Regions from separate parts of the Dactylosporangium sp. McL0621 genome, predicted to be linked through region 3. Evidence: riboswitches for the same ligand, from Rfam matches in the RefSeq annotation. Region 3 holds a riboswitch; each other region holds the start of a gene.
What was found. Region 3 has a riboswitch for cobalamin ahead of ACPPVO_RS13315 (VWA domain-containing protein). Riboswitches for the same ligand answer to the same signal wherever they lie in the genome.

Region 1: it holds a riboswitch for cobalamin, as region 3 does, so the genes downstream of both, ACPPVO_RS24925 (hypothetical protein) here and ACPPVO_RS13315 (VWA domain-containing protein) in region 3, are expected to answer to the same signal.
Region 2: it holds a riboswitch for cobalamin, as region 3 does, so the genes downstream of both, ACPPVO_RS32195 (ribonucleoside-diphosphate reductase subunit alpha) here and ACPPVO_RS13315 (VWA domain-containing protein) in region 3, are expected to answer to the same signal.

What each region holds. Positions count from the first base shown of each region.
Region 1 is NZ_CP188259.1:5,161,189-5,166,376, forward strand. Features, by position in the region: gene ACPPVO_RS24915 (sensor histidine kinase) at 1-654, shown strand, start outside; gene ACPPVO_RS24920 (response regulator) at 651-1,316, shown strand; partial or broken gene ACPPVO_RS24925 (hypothetical protein) at 1,485-2,469, opposite strand; cobalamin riboswitch at 2,530-2,750, opposite strand; gene ACPPVO_RS24930 (IS630 family transposase) at 2,718-3,308, opposite strand; gene ACPPVO_RS24935 (winged helix-turn-helix domain-containing protein) at 3,209-3,652, opposite strand; partial or broken gene ACPPVO_RS24940 (IS701 family transposase) at 3,911-4,165, shown strand; gene ACPPVO_RS24945 (X2-like carbohydrate binding domain-containing protein) at 4,646-5,188, opposite strand, start outside.
Region 2 is NZ_CP188259.1:6,814,983-6,820,170, forward strand. Features, by position in the region: gene ACPPVO_RS32185 (helix-turn-helix domain-containing protein) at 1-136, opposite strand, end outside; gene ACPPVO_RS32190 (DPP IV N-terminal domain-containing protein) at 314-2,572, shown strand; cobalamin riboswitch at 2,628-2,835, shown strand; gene ACPPVO_RS32195 (ribonucleoside-diphosphate reductase subunit alpha) at 2,975-5,188, shown strand, end outside.
Region 3 is NZ_CP188259.1:2,839,906-2,845,093, reverse strand. Features, by position in the region: gene ACPPVO_RS13325 (hypothetical protein) at 1-1,098, shown strand, start outside; gene ACPPVO_RS13320 (hypothetical protein) at 1,471-1,740, shown strand; cobalamin riboswitch at 1,809-1,932, shown strand; gene ACPPVO_RS13315 (VWA domain-containing protein) at 1,993-4,023, shown strand; gene cobO (cob(I)yrinic acid a,c-diamide adenosyltransferase) at 4,028-4,630, shown strand; gene ACPPVO_RS13305 (cobyrinate a,c-diamide synthase) at 4,624-5,188, shown strand, end outside.

The sequences.
Region 1 (5,188 bases), 2.3 Mb from region 3:
CATCAGCGCCTGCACAACGAGCAGCGGGCCGAGCGCCGGCTGACCGACGAGCGCCTGCGGATCGCGCGCGAGCTGCACGACGTTGTCGCCCACTCGATGAGCGTGATCGCGCTGCAGTCCGGTGTGGCCAACCACGTGGCCGCCGAACGCCCCGAGGAGGCGCGCCGGGCGCTGGCCTCCATCGAGGAGATGAGCCGGGCCGCGCTGCAGGAGATGCGGGCGCTGCTCGGGGTGCTGCGCGATCCGGAGGAACCGGCCCGGCCGGCCCCGGGCCTCGCCGACGTGCCGGCGCTGGTCGCCCAGGCCGCCACCGCCGGCGTCCACGTCGCCCTGGAGGTCACCGGCGAGCCGGGCGGGCTGCCCGCCGGCGTGGATCTGGCCGCTTATCGTGTCGTGCAGGAGGCCGTCACCAATGTCATCAAGCACGCCGCGACCGATCGCTGCCGGGTGTGCATCGACCGCGGCCCGTCCCTGGTCACGGTGCGGGTGAGCGACGAGGGACGGGGCGGAGCCGCCGCTGCCGGCCACGGCATCACCGGGATGCGGGAGCGGACCCGCATGTACGGCGGGACCCTGCAGGCCGGCCCGTCGCCCGACCGCCCGGGCTTCCAGGTCGTCGCCACGTTCGCGATCCCCCGGGCGGAGGCCGCGTGATCCGCGTGGTGGTCGCCGACGACCAGACGCTGGTCCGCGGCAGCATCCGGGTCCTGGTCGACACCGCGCCCGACCTCACCGCCGTCGGCGAGGCCGCCACTGGCGCCGACGCGGTCGACCTCGCGGCCCGGGAACGGCCCGACGTCGTGCTCATGGACGTCCGGATGCCCGGCCTGGACGGAATCGAGGCGACCCGGCAGATCTGCACCCGGCCGAACCTCGCCGCGGTGAGGGTCATCATCCTCACCACGTTCGACGTCGACGAGTACGTCTTCGCCGCCCTCCGCAACGGCGCCAGCGGCTTCCTGCTCAAGGACACCCGCCCGGCCGACCTGCTCACCGCGATCCGCGTCGTCGCCTCCGGCGAGTCATTGCTCGCGCCGAGCGTCACCCGGCGGCTCATCGAGGAGTTCGTCCGCCGCCCGGAGCCCGGCCGGCAGCCGGTCGCCGACCTGGACAACACCACCGACCGGGAGCGGGAGGTGCTGACCCTGGTCGGCCTCGGCCTGTCCAACGCCGAGATCGCCGCGCACCTGCATGTCAGCCTGTCCACCGCGAAGGCCCACGTCAGCCGGCTGCTGATGAAGCTCGCCGCCCGCGACCGGGCCCAGCTCGTCATCGCCGCGTACAACACCGGCCTGGTCCGCCCGACGACCGACTGACGCGGTCACTTCGGGCTGAACGTGCCGGCCCGCCGCAGCGACGCGCGACCGCCCGGGAATGCGGACGATCAGCTCGCGCGGACCTCGGCGACGGCCGCGACAAAAGTGCAACAGTGACGCCTCGACCTCGGCATAGCCGCGGGTCTTCAGGCCGCAGTCGGGATTGACCCACAGGCGTCGGGCCGGGACGGCCGCGACTGCTCGCCGCAGCGCCTGGACGACCTCCTCGTGGGACGGCACGCGCGGGGAGTGGCCTGCGGCGGCGAGCCGGTCGAGGTTGCCGGGCCCGGCGACGAGGTCCACACCGATCGCCTCGACCGAGTTGGCCAGCAGCGCCGACAGAGCGTCACCAAGGTCGCCGAAGTACGTGGCGACGAAGATCTGCGGCCGGTCGGTGAGCTCGCCAAGGCGGGTGTAGGCGGGCGTAGCCCGTCGATCTCCTCCGGGGTGCGGTCGGCGACGTAGGCGCGCTCGTCCAGCTGTACCCAGGCGACGCCGGTGGCGGCCAGGACGGCGAGGATTTGCGCGTAGACCTCGACGAGGTCGTCGAGGCGGGCGAACGGGTCCTCGCCCTTGGCCAGGAGCAGAAACGTGGCCGGGCCGAGCAGCACCGGCCGGGTGGCGATGCCCAGGGCGGCGGCCTCGGCGATCTCGCCGAGGGCCTTGACCGGATTGGCCGCGAACGCGGTGTCCGGGCCGATCTCGGCACCAGGTAGTGGTAGTTGGTGTCGAACCACTTCGTCAGCTCCAGCGCCGGCTCGGCGTCGACGCCGCGGGCCATCGCGAAGTATGTGTCCAGCTCGGACCGGCCGAGCCGGGCGAAGCATGCCGGGACCGCGCCGACGGCGACGGCGGTGTCCAGGACGTGGTCGTAGTACGAGAACGTGTTGGACGGGATCGCGGCCAACCCCGGCGTCGCGCAGCGTCTGCCAGACCTCGGCCCGCAACCCGGCCGCGGTCTGTCCCAGCGCGGCGGCGTCGATCTTCCCGGCCGCCCAGTACGCCTCGACGGCCTGTCTTCAGTTCCCGGTTCCCGCCGATGCGTGGGTAGCCGAGCACGGTGCTCTGCCCGAATGCAGGAGCCACCAGACGTTTCGTTCCCTCGAAGTGCCCGACGGCGCTCGGGAAGGAGGGAGGCAGGGATACGGCCCAAAAGGGCGGCCGTACCGCTTCCGCCCTGACCCGCCCGAGAGGTCGTCGGCGGCGCACACCGGCGGTGTGCGCAGCGCGGGCAGGTCTTCGGACTCGTGGGCGCGACCGAAAGGTCACCTACCGGCCGTCGCTTCCCAGGCCGTGTGGCCCAGTGCTTTGTTGACGGCTTTCGTTCCCACTCACCGCTGCGGGCAGTCCCGGTTCTGCACCGGATTCCCTCTTAAAGATCTTTCGGTATTTGAGTGATGGTCAGAGACGTAGGCCGGTGTGGTCGAGGAAGTTGAAGCACAGTTGGTAGCTGCTGCCGATCCGGTGCAGGCCGGTGTGGACGGCGGTGTCGGCGTCGTTGAGGATGTCGGGGCACAGGTTGGCCAGTTCGGTGGCTTTGAGGTTGCCCCAGACCAGTTCCATGGGGTTGAGGTCGTGGGCGTAGCCGGGCAGTGCTTCGACGGTCAGCCAGTGCTGCTGGGTGGCCAGCCATGCCTTCATGTCCTTGGACCGGTGCGCGGACAGCCCGTCCCAGATCAGCACGATCGGCTTGCCGCGCAGGTGCCGGCGCAGCTGGGTGAGGAACGTGATGAGGCTTTCGGTGTTGTAGCTGCCGGGTTTGGTCTGGAAGATCAGCTTGGCCCGGGAGCGGTCGGGCCGGTAGGCCAGCACACCGGCCATGGACATCCGCGACCAGGAGAACCGGTGCCGCAACACGGGTGTCTGCCCGCGCGGTGCCCAGGTGCCGCGGACTACGGGCAGGAGCGAGAAGCCGCTCTCGTCCTGGAAACAGATCCACGCTCCCCGTCGCCGGGCCCCCTTTTGATCCTGGGCCAGTCCTGCTTGACCCACGCTTCGATCGCTGCGTCGTCCCGTTCGACGGCCCGCCGGGCCGGGCGCTGCCGGGTCCAGCCGAGGCGCTGCCGCAGGATTGTCCAGGTCTGCGTCGGCCCGTACCGCACGCTGGTGACCCGTTCGATCACGTCCGCCACCCGGGCGAGGGTCCACAGGTCGGTGCCGAACCCGCTGGCCTTCGGCCCGGCCAGCAGTGCCGACTCCACTTCGGACAGTTGCTCGTCCGACAGCCGCGGCGTACGCCCCAGTCGCTGCGCGCCGGTCAGGGCCTCCCGGCCGCCGGCCCGCCACGCCCGATGCCACCGCGACGCGGTCTGCGCAGAGACCCCCAGTTGCGTCACCACATCGGCCTGCCGCGCGCCGTCCTCGAACAACTCCGCCGCCCGAATCCGGCGCTGCCGCAACACATCAACATCCAGACGAGCGGCACCACGCCGACCCGCCGGCTGTGCAGAGACCGACATGCCACCGATTCTCGTACCCGGCAACACGATCAGCCCGCAACGACTCACCTCAATATCGAAAGATCTTTAATACTGCGACGGCGTTTTGTAGTGGTCGGTCGTGGATCGCTAGTATCCATTGTGGTCAGTGTTGGGGTGGTGGAGTCGTGGAACGCTGCGCTTGAGGATCTGTTCGCGCTGGTCGCGGGGCGGTTCGGGCGGGTGGAGCCGCGGAAGCGAGCGTTCGCTTATGTGCGGGGGTTGTTGGCGCCGTTGGAACGGCGTAATGGGTGGACCCTGGCGGAGCAGGCTGGTGATGGTTCGCCGGACGGTATGCAGGAGTTGCTGTGCAGCCCTGGCTGGGACCGCGACGCGGTCCGCGACGATGTGCGCGGTTACGTGGTGGAGAAGGAGTACCGCGACACGGTGGCGCAGCTGCCGCGGGAGTACTCCGCGATCCTGCCCGGCTGACCGCCGCTCAACGTTCGTTCGGGGGGCACCGGCCGGCAGCGGGTGCCCCGAGCGGGCACCGGCCGGCAGCAGGTGCGCGACCTCGGGAGCGGTCGCGGCGAGCGTGTACGCCCGGCGCTCCGCCTCGACCTCGAAACCGGTCGCCCGATGGGAGTGCCGGCGCATGTGCTCCTCCCGGCTCGGCACCTGGAACACCTCGCTGTCCGTGCGCCAAGTCGTCGCCGGCGGGCTGATCGCCGGGACCGCCTGGATGGCATTGCAGACCGTAGGCGCACGATTCGTCTCCGCCCGGCTCAGCCACACGAGCGCGCTCTACGGCACGTTCGGACTCGTACTCGCCGCACTTCGAAGGTCGGTCGGACGTCGCCGAAGGTGCGGTGGACGGCCGGACGCCGCGGTGGCGTCCGGCCCTCCTGCGGATCATCGGGTCGTGTAGCGGATGACGTCGGTGCGCATCACATCGCCCGACGCCTTCACGGCCCGGAAGGTGTGCTGCCCGTTGCCGAGACCGGCGACGCTGTACACCTGCTGCTGTGTTGCCCGTGCGTCACCGTGGGTGTCCACGCGCTTGGCGAGCTTGCCGTCGATGTAGATGTCGACGAGGCCCTGGTCGGGGGCGGTGGCCGTGATCCAGTCGAGGCCGGTGCCCCGGAAGGTGTACGAGACGGCGTCGCCGTTGTGCGTGGTGGCGTGCACGTCGTCGAGGTAGTCGCCGCGGAACGCGAAGTCCAGCTGCGCCGCGCCGAGCGGGAGCCCGGCGAGGTACGCCGAGCGCAGGGTCACGGTCGAACCCGACAGGGTGTAGTCGGTGCCCTGCCTGAGGGCGGTGCCGCCGCGCGAGACGCCGGTGAGCTCGCTGCCGCTGCGCAGGAGCCGCACCTGCACGTCCGCCGGGGCCTTCGTGTCGAACGACGCCGTCGGCGGGTCGATGAGGCTCGGCTGGAGCACGTCGATCCGGTCGAG
Region 2 (5,188 bases), 4.0 Mb from region 3:
CGCGCGTGATCGTCGACGTGGGCCGGTCGAGGCGCCGGGCGATCTCCGCGTAGGCGAGCCCCTCGGCCACGCCCAGCGCGATCTGCTGCCGGTCCTGCTGGCTGAGCCGCACCGCGGTCTCCCTCCGCCTCGTCACCGTGCGCGAGCTTAGCGTTCACCGGCCACTCAACGCAACGAACGTTGCGTTGATTACTCAGCTGTCGCAATGAAATAGTGGGCCTGAGCTGGCGTTATGTTGAATCATCGTTGCCCATTCAATGAACGCAACGTAGCGTTTCCGTCGTCAGAAACCACGAGGACGGGGACGGCGGACATGAGCACCGAGCAGCACTACCGGACGGCCGAACAACTCCTGCGCCGCCCGGCGTACCCCGGCGAGCTCGTCGCCGGCGACAAGATCAGGCCGCAGTGGGTCGACGGCGGGTTCTGGTACACCGCGAACGGCCGGTTCCTGCGCGTCGACCCGGCCGCGGGCACCCGCGAGCCCTGCTTCGACCACGACCGGCTCGCCGCCGCCCTGGCCGCCGCGGCCGGTCAGCCGGTCGACCCGGAGGCGCTGCCGTTCGCGGCGATCGTGCCCGCCGGCGACGCCGTGGAGTTCTTCGCGCTCGGCGAGTACTGGCGCTGCGACCTGGACGGCTACGCCTGCGAGCGGGCCACGTTCATGCCGCCGGGCAACCCCCTCGAGGTGCCGTCGCCCGACGGGACGGTCGCGGTGTCGCGGCGCGGGCACGACCTGTGGGCCCGCGCCCGCGCCGACGGCCGCGAGTGGGCGCTGACCACCGACGGCGAGGCCCACTACGGGTACGGCAGCGGCCCCGAATGCACCGGCAACGCCACGCTGCTGCGCAAGATCGGCCTGCCGCACCTGCCGCCGGCGATCGCCTGGTCGCCGGACTCGAGCCGGGTGCTGGCCCACCGCACCGACGAGCGCCACGTGCGCGAGACCCACCTCGTCGAGGCCCGGCCGGCCGACGGCGGGCCGCCGCGCACGCATCCGCAGCGGTACGCCTACCCCGGCGACGAGCACCTCCCGCTCGCCGAGCTCGTGGTGCTGGACGTCGCGACCGGCACCGTGGTCCGCGCGCAGACCGAGCCGCTGCTCATGCCGCAGCTGTCACCCATCATGACCAAGTGGGCCTGGTGGGCCGCGGACGGTTCGGCCGTGTACTTCCTCGGCCAGGCCCGCGACCGCCACACCCTCGCGCTGCACCGCCTGGACCCGGCCACCGGCGCCGTCACCACCGTGCTCAGCGAGGCCGGCGACACCCGGGTGGAGCCCAACCAGTGGGCCTACGAGCCGCCGATCGTACGCGTGCTGGCCGACGAGGTGCTGTGGTACTCCCAGCGTGACGGCTCCGGCCACCTGTACCGCTACGACCGGCACACCGGCGCGCCGCTGGGCCGGGTCACCTCCGGGCCCTGGTCGGTGCGGCAGATCCTGCACGTCGACGAGGCGGAGCGCACGGTGTACTTCACCGCCGCCGGCCTCGTCGAGGCCGACCCGTACCGGCGCACGGTGTGCCGGGCCGGCCTGGACGGCACCGGCTTCGCCCGGCTGACCGACGACGAGCTCGACCACGTCGTGACGCTGCCCGGGCACCGGGGGTACTTCGTCGACAGTGCGTCCACAGTGGACACCGCGCCGGTGACCACCGTCCGCGACTGGACCGGGCGCGTGCTGGTCGAGCTCGAGCGGGCCGACATCACCCGGCTCCGGGCCACCGGCTGGACCCCGGCCGAGCGCTTCCGCGTCAAGGCGGCCGACGGCGTGACGGACGTCTACGGGGTGCTGTACCGCCCGCACGGCTTCGACCCCGCGCGCCGCTACCCGGTCGTGGACAGCCTCTACCCGGGCCCGCAGGTCGGCCGGGTCGAGCCCGGCTTCGACCCCGGCGGCATGGGCCTGGACGCCGAGCCCCTCGCCGCGCTCGGGTTCGTGGTCGTCGCGCTCGACGGGCGCGGCACGCCGGGGCGCGGCAAGGCCTTCCACGACGCCTCCTACGGCCGCCTCGGCGACGCCGGGGGCCTGGCCGACCACGTCGCCGCGCTGCGACAGCTCGCCGCGGACCGGCCGTGGATGGACCTCGACCGGGTCGGCGCGTTCGGGCACTCCGGCGGCGGGTTCGCCGCGGCGCGGGCGATGCTGGACTTCCCCGCGGTGTACCGGGCCGGCGTCGCCCTGGCCGGCTCGCACGACGCCCGCTGCTTCAACGCGGGCTTCGTGGAGTCCTACGACGGCGCGGACGACCCGGACGCCTGGGCCCGGACGTCCAATGTGGACCTCGCCGACCGGCTGGCCGGCCCGCTGCTGCTCGTCCACGGCGAGCTCGACGACCAGGTCCACCCGGACCACACGCTGCGCCTGGCCGACCGGCTCATCGCCGCGGACAAGGACTTCGAGCTGCTCATCGTGCCCGGGGCCGAGCACACGTTCCTGGACTGCCTCGCGTACGTGCGCAAGCGCTGCTGGGACTTCCTGGTGCGCGAGCTGATGGGCACCCCGCCGCCCGCGTACCGCCCCGCCGCCATCCCGGTCGGCCCGGAGATGCTCGCCGAGATGTTCGCCTGAGCCACGACACGCCGACACGACATCTGGTGTTTCCAATTCTCCGGCAGCCCTATATATAGTGATGACCGCAGCTGGTTCGGCCGCCCGCCCAGGGCGGCCGAGGCAAGAGGGAACCCGGTGCGAGTCCGGGACTGCCCCGCAGCGGTCAGTGGGAACGATCGCCGTCATGTGCACTGGGCCCGATCAGGCCTGGGAAGCGACGGTCAGTAGGCATGCGCTCGGCGCCCACGAGTCCGAAGACCTGCCAGCGCGCCGCGCACCGCCCGGTGCGCGGCGGTCGAAGGCCGCGCGGGACGGCCGACGCCACGAGCCGGACCCTGGCCGCATGCCGCCGCAGGGGTCCCGGCGGCGTCCCCGCGCGCTCCTTCGGCCCTCCGACCTGAGGCGAGAAAGGGCACGCGGATGCAGGTAAGCAAGCGCAACGGCGACACCGAGGCCGTTGACGTGAACAAGATCGTGCGCGCGGTCGAGCGGTGGGCCGGCGACCTGGACGAGGTCGACCCGCTGCGCGTCGCGACCCGCACGATCAGCGGGCTGTACGACGGGGCGAGCACCGCCGAGCTGGACAAGCTGTCGATCCAGACGGCGGCGGAGCTCATCGGGGAGGAGCCGCAGTACTCGCGGCTGGCCGCGCGGCTGCTGGCCGCGTACGTGGACAAGGAGGTGCGCGGCCAGGGCGTCGCGAGCTTCAGCCAGTCGATCCGCTACGGCCACCAGCTCGGCCTGATCGGCGACGACACCGCCGCGTTCGTCGCCGCGAACGCGCGCAAGCTCGACGACGCCGTCGACCTCGACGGGGACCTGCGGTTCGAGTACTTCGGCCTGCGCACGGTCGCCGACCGCTACCTGCTGCGCCACCCCGAGGCCCGCCTGGTCGTGGAGACGCCGCAGTACTGGCTGCTGCGCGTGGCCTGCGGCCTGTCGCAGACCCCGGGCGAGGCGATCGGGTTCTACCGCCTCATGTCCTCCCTGGCCTACCTCCCGAGCTCGCCGACCCTGTTCAACTCCGGCACGCGGCACACGCAGATGTCGTCGTGCTTCCTCGTCGACTCGCCCCGGGACGAGCTCGACTCCATCTACGAGCGCTACCACCAGGTCGCGCGGCTGTCGAAGTTCTCCGGCGGCATCGGGATCTCGTGGTCGCGCGTGCGCGGGCGGGGCGCGCTCATCCGCGGTACCAACGGGCTATCCAACGGCATCGTGCCCTTTCTCAAGACGCTGGACGCGGGTGTCGCCGCGGTGAACCAGGGCGGGCGGCGCAAGGGCGCGGCGTGCGTGTATCTGGAGCCGTGGCACCCGGACGTCGAGGAGTTCCTGGAGCTGCGGGACAACACCGGCGAGGACGCCCGCCGCACCCACAACCTCAACCTCGCCAACTGGGTGCCGGACGAGTTCATGCGCCGCGTCGAGGCCGACGGCGACTGGTCGCTGATCGACCCCACCGACGCCCCCGAGCTGCCGGACCTCCACGGCGAGGCGTTCGACGCGGCCTACCGCGCGGCCGAGAAGAAGGCGGTGCGCACCGTCAAGGCCCGCGATCTCTACGGCCGCATGATGCGCACCCTCGCCCAGACCGGCAACGGCTGGATGACGTTCAAGGACCGCGCCAACGCCCTGTCCAACCAGACCGGTGGCCCGCGCAACACCATCCACCTGTCGAACCTGTGCACCGAGATCCTCGAGGTCAGCAGCGACGACGAGACCGCCGTGTGCAACCTCGGCTCGATCAACCTCGGCGCGCACGTGACCGGTGCGGGCGTCGACTGGGAGCGACTGCGGGAGACGGTCCGCACCGCCGTGGTCTTCCTCGATCGCGTCATCGACATCAACTACTACCCTTCGCGGCAGGCGGGGGCGTCCAACCCGCGGTGGCGGCCGGTCGGCCTCGGCCTGATGGGCCTGCAGGACGCCTTCTTCGCGCTGAAACTACCGTTCGACTCGGCGGCCGCGCGGGCGTTGTCCACAGCGGTGCAGCAGGAAATTCTGCTCACCGCACTGGAGACGTCGGCGGAACTGGCCGCGCGGTTCGGCCCGCACCCGGCGTACGCCGAGACCAGAGCGGCCGCGGGCGTGCTGCACCCGGACCTGTGGGGCGTTACCACGGATGACGAGCGCTGGGCCGCGCTGCGCACACAGATCGCGGAAAACGGCCTGCGCAACTCGCTGCTCGTGGCGATCGCGCCCACCGCGACCATCGCCTCGATCGCCGGCTGCTACGAGTGCATCGAGCCCCAGGTGTCCAACCTGTTCAAGCGCGAGACGATGTCGGGCGAGTTCCTGCAGATCAACTCCTACCTGGTGCGCGAGCTCAAGACCCGCGGCCTCTGGACGCCGGAGGTCCGCGAGCAGATCAAGCGCGCCGAGGGCTCGGTGCAGGGCATCGGCGAGCTGCCGGCCGACGTCCGCGACCTGTACCGCACCGCGTGGGAGCTGCCGCAGCGCGCCCTGATCGACCTGGCCGCCGCGCGGGCGCCGTACATCGACCAGTCGCAGTCGCTGAACCTGTTCATGAGCGCGCCCACGATCGGCAAGCTCTCCTCGATGTACCTGCACGCCTGGAAGTCCGGCCTGAAGACCACCTACTACCTGCGCTCCCGCCCGGCGACGCGCATCCAG
Region 3 (5,188 bases):
CTCGACGACGACTGGCACTACCTGCCCACCCGGACCCGGGCCGGCGCGCTGCAGCGCGGACTGGGCCGGGGCGCGGTGCGGGCCAGACGGGACCCGGCCGCGCCGGAGCTCGTGTACGCCTGCATCCGCCGCGACCATCGCTGGCTGCCCCTCGACGACCGCGGCGTCTACCTCGCCCGCCTGGTCCGCGACCTGGAGCTGCCGACCGGCCCGATCGTCGCCCGGCTCTTCGCCGCCGACGACGAGACCGGGGAGTTCACGCACGTCCTGCGGGTCGCCGAGGCGCTGGGCCGCGCCGGGTCCGACGGGATGGTCGAGAGCCTGCGACGGTACATCCAGATCGGCCCCTACTGGCGCGAGGCCCTCGGCACCGTCGCCGCCGCGTGGCCCGCGAACTGGTGGGACGACCTGCTGCCGGTCGCCGCCGACCGCCTCGCCAGCGCCGGGCGCCCCCTGCACCTGCCGGCCGCCGCCCCCTGGGGCGACTGGGCCGCGCGGGACGAGCGCATCCACGCCGCCGTGGCGCACGGCCCCGAGCCGCTGACCGGCCTCGGCGAGCTGCTCAGCGCCGCCGACGAGACCGGGTGCCTCGTGGAGCCGTCCGTCGACTCGCTGAAGACCGCCCGGCACGCCGCGGCCGACCCGTCCTCGGCGCGGTACTGGAGCGCCCTGTGCGTCCTGGCCGACCGGGGCGACGAGTCCGACGGCCCCGCCCTGCTGGCCGGCCTCGACTGGCTCGACCGGCGCGACGACGACCTGTGCGGCTACGACCGCCTCGCCGACGGCCTCGCCCGCGTCGGCGGCGACGCCGCCCGCCAGGCCCTGCCGCGCATCCGCTCGCTGTGGTTCAGCCCGCACTCGTACGAGCGCGCCGCCTACCTGCGGGCCCGCCTGGAGCTGGAGCCGGACGCGTGCGCGGGCGCCCTGACCGAGGGCCTGTGGGACTGCGAGGCCGGCGTCCGGCTCATCGCGGTGCGCCGCGTCCCGCTCGACGAGAAACTCGAGCGCCGCCTGGCCTACCTGCGCGACGACCCGATCGAGACGCCCGAGGTCCGCGCGGCCGCGGCCGAGCGGCTCCTGCTGGAATCCCTGGTGTAGCGGCCTGTCGCCTGGGTGACACATCGGCGCAAGTGCGTGCCAAGTCCACGCCAAGTGCCGTCCCGCATCCTTGCTTCAGCACCACTTGAAGGGGCCCGGTTCCGGGTCCTCGCACCGCCTAACTCGAGACAGCTCTCGATATCCATATATATGAGCCGGCCCCGCGACACCCTCCCCCTCGTGTCGCGGGGCTCTCGTACGCCCGCCGACCGCGCCGTGCCGCAGGTCGCCTGGATGCGCCGGGTCAGCCGGTCGGCGAAGCCGGGGTCGCCGACCACGCGCTGCCGGAACTCGTCGACCTGGGCCTGCGTGAGGTCCGCTCCTGGTTGGTGCCGCCGTCCGGGGACCTGCCGCACGCGGCGACCCCCCGGCGTGAGGACCAGGGCGGCCAGGGCGACCAGGGCCCGCACCCCGTTGGCCGCGGCCCAGTCCACGACCGGCCCCGGCTCCTCGGCCCGCCACAGCCACATCGCCCGGGTGCCCGGCGGCGCGACCGAGCTCTCCGGGGCCCGCGGCGGCAGCCGCAGCGGCGTGGCGGCGATCAGGGCGACCGCCGCGAGGAGCACGCACAGTACGATCTGGGCGGCCGAGTCCAACGCGCGCCGCATGCCCGTCCCATCGGCCGGCGGACCCGGATCGTGAGGGTCACACCGCGCCACGTTGACGCGCCGGTTGCCGGTGGGACACGATGGCGGGCGAGCGGTCTGCGGAGGAACCCGGTGCGAGTCCGGGACGGTCCCGCCACTGTGACCGGGGAGTCGCCCCTCAGCTCGGACCACGGCCGGCAACGGCTGGAAGGTCGGGGGGCGGCGGCGATCCGGCAGTCAGGAGACTCCGGGCCGCCGACGCAACAGCCGCCTCGCGGGCGCGGACCCGCCGAAGGGAAGAGTGCCCGTGACCTCGCCGTACCCGTTCTCGGCCGTCGTCGGCCTGCCCGACCTGCGCCTCGCGCTGCTGCTCACGGCGGTCTCACCGGCCATCGGCGGGGTGCTCGTCCGGGGCGAGAAGGGCACCGCCAAGTCCACCGTCGTGCGGGCCCTCGCCGCGCTGCTGCCCGAGGTCGGGGTGGTCGCCGGCTGCCGCTTCGCCTGCGACCCGGACGCGCCCGACCCCGAGTGCCCCGACGGCCCGCACACGCCCGGGGCCGGGGCCGAGCGCCGCCGCTCCGCCCTCGTCGAGCTGCCCGTCGGCGCGACCGAGGACCGCGTGGTCGGCACCCTCGACCTGCAGCGCGCCCTCGGCGACGGGGTCAAGGCCTACGAGCCGGGCCTGCTGGCCGCCGCGCACCGCGGGGTCCTCTACGTCGACGAGGTCAACCTGCTCCCCGACCACCTGGTCGACCTGCTCCTCGACGCCGCCGCCATGGGCCGCGCGCACGTCGAGCGCGACGGCGTCTCGGTCAAGCACGCGGCCCGCTTCCTGCTCGTGGGCACCATGAACCCCGAGGAGGGCGAGCCGCGCCCGCAGCTCGTGGACCGCTTCGGGCTCGTCGTCGGGGTCACGGCGCCCCAGGAGGCCGCGCCGCGGGCCGAGGTCGTGCGGCGGCGGCTGGCGTACGAGGCCGACCCGGCCGGGTTCGCCGGGCGCTACGTGGCCGAGGACGCCGCGCTCGCCGAGCGGATCGTCGGCGCCCGGGCCCGGATCGGGGCGGTGGCGCTGCCGGACGCGGAGCTCGACCGGATCGCGCGGATCTGCCTGGCGTACCGCGTCGACGGCCTCCGGGCCGACATCGTGGTCGCGCGGACGGCGGTCGCGCTCGCGGCCTGGCACGGGCGGACGGTGGTCACGACGGACGACGTGCGCGACGCGGCCCGGCTGGCGCTGCCGCACCGGCGCCGGCGCGATCCGCTCGACCCGCCGGGGGCCGACCGGGATCGCCTGGAAGAGGTGCTCGAGCAGGAGACCGGGCCGGACGACGACCCGCCGGGCGGCCCCCCGCCACCGCCGGACGACGACCCGGTTCCGCCGGGCCCGACCGACATTTCGGAAACGTCGGAATCGCCCGACCCCGGCGGGCCGCCCCCGCCGCCCGTCGCGCCCGAGCAGCGGCCGCCGGTCGAGCCGGCCGATGGCTCCGTTACCGACAAATCCGACTCGCTGCGTGACTCCGAACTATCGGATATTCCGGATTCGACGGACCTGCCGGATTCGGCCGGGGTCGCGGCGCCCGGGCAGCTCGCGTTCGCCGGGCTGCCGTACAAGCCGAAGCTGCTCAGCATCGCGGGCCGCGCGAACCGCCAGGCCGGCGCCCACGCGGGCCGGCGCTCGCCCGCCCTGTCGCGGCACGGGCGCGTGGTGCGCTCCCGCGCCCCGATCGGCGGGAAGGTCACGAGCATCCACGTGCCCGACACGATCCGGGCCGCCGCGATGCGCGGTTCGACCCGCGCCGAGGCCCGCGACGTGCGCGAGGCGGTCAAGGTCGGCCGCGAGGCGAACCTGGTGCTGTTCGTCGTCGACGCGTCCGGCTCGATGGCCGCCCGGCAGCGGATGAGCGTCGTGAAGACCGCGATCCTGTCGCTGCTGCGCGACGCGTACCAGCGCCGGGACAAGGTCGGCCTGGTCTCCTTCCGCGGCCACGACGCCACCCTGGTGCTCGAGCCGACCGCGAGCCACGAGGTCGGCGTGGTCCGCCTGGCCGAGCTGCGCACCGGGGGCCGCACGCCGCTGGCCGCCGGACTGCGCCAGGCCGCCCGCGTGCTGCACGGCGAGCGCCGCCGCGACGCCCGCCGCCGCCCGCTGCTCGTGGTCGTCACCGACGGGCGCTCGACCAGCGGGCCCGATCCGCTCGGGGCGGTACCGCTGCTGGCCGGCGTTCCCGCCGTGGTGGTCGACTGCGAGAGCGGCCCGATCCGCCTGAACCTCGCGCGGCGCCTCGCCGCCGCGCTGGAGGCGACCTGCATTCCACTGTCGAGCCTGGGAGCCTGAGAAGATGCCGCAGGGCAAGGTCGAGAACGTTCCCGACGACGGGCTCACCACCCGCCAGCGCCGTACCAAGCCTGTGCTCGCCGTGCACACCGGGCCGGGCAAGGGCAAGTCCACCGCCGCGTTCGGCATGGCGCTGCGCGCGTGGAGCGCCGGCTGGCCCATCGCCGTGTTCCAGTTCGTGAAGAGTCCGAAGTGGAAGGTCGGCGAGGAGGCCGCCCTGCGCGCGCTCGGCGAGACCGGCAAGGGCGGCTCCGTCCAGTGGCACAAGATGGGCGAGGGCTGGTCGTGGATCCAGCGGCCCGGCGCCGAGCGCGACCACGCCGCCGAGGCCGCCGAGGGCTGGGCCCAGATCAAGCGCGACCTGGCCGCCGAGGCGTACCGCTTCTACGTGCTCGACGAGTTCACGTACCCGATCAAGTGGGGCTGGGTCGACGTCGCCGACGTCGTCGAGACGCTGCGCGAGCGGCCCGGCAACCAGCACGTCGTGGTCACCGGCCGCGACGCCCACCCCGACCTGGTCGAGCTCGCCGACCTGGTCACCGAGATGACGAAGGTCAAGCACCCGATGGACGCCGGGCGAAAAGGCCAGCAGGGCATCGAGTGGTAGCACGGATCGTCATCGCCGCACCCGCCTCCGGCCACGGCAAGACCACCGTCGCGACCGGCCTGCTGGCCGCGTTCGCCGCGCGCGGGCGCCGGGTGGCGCCGTTCAAGGTGGGGCCGGACTACATCGACCCCGGCTACCACGCCCTCGCCGCCGGCCGCCCGGGCCGCAACCTCGACCCGGTCCTGGTCGGCGAGGACCTCGTCGCGCCGCTGTTCGCGCACGGCTCGGCCGGCACCGACCTGGCCGTCGTCGAGGGCGTCATGGGCCTCTACGACGGCCGCACCGGCGCCGGCGAGTTCGGCTCCACCGCGCACGTGGCCCGGCTGCTGGCCGCCCCGGTCGTCCTCGTCGTCGACACGACCGCGCAGGCCCGCTCGGTGGCCGCGCTCGTCCACGGCTTCCGCTCGTTCGGCGACGGCATCCACATCGCCGGCGCGATCCTCAACCGCGTCGGCTCGGACCGCCACGAGCAGATCCTCCGCGACGCCTGCGCCGAGGTCGGTACCCCGGTGCTGGGCGTCCTGCGCCGCCACGCCGCCGTCGCCGCCCCGTCGCGCC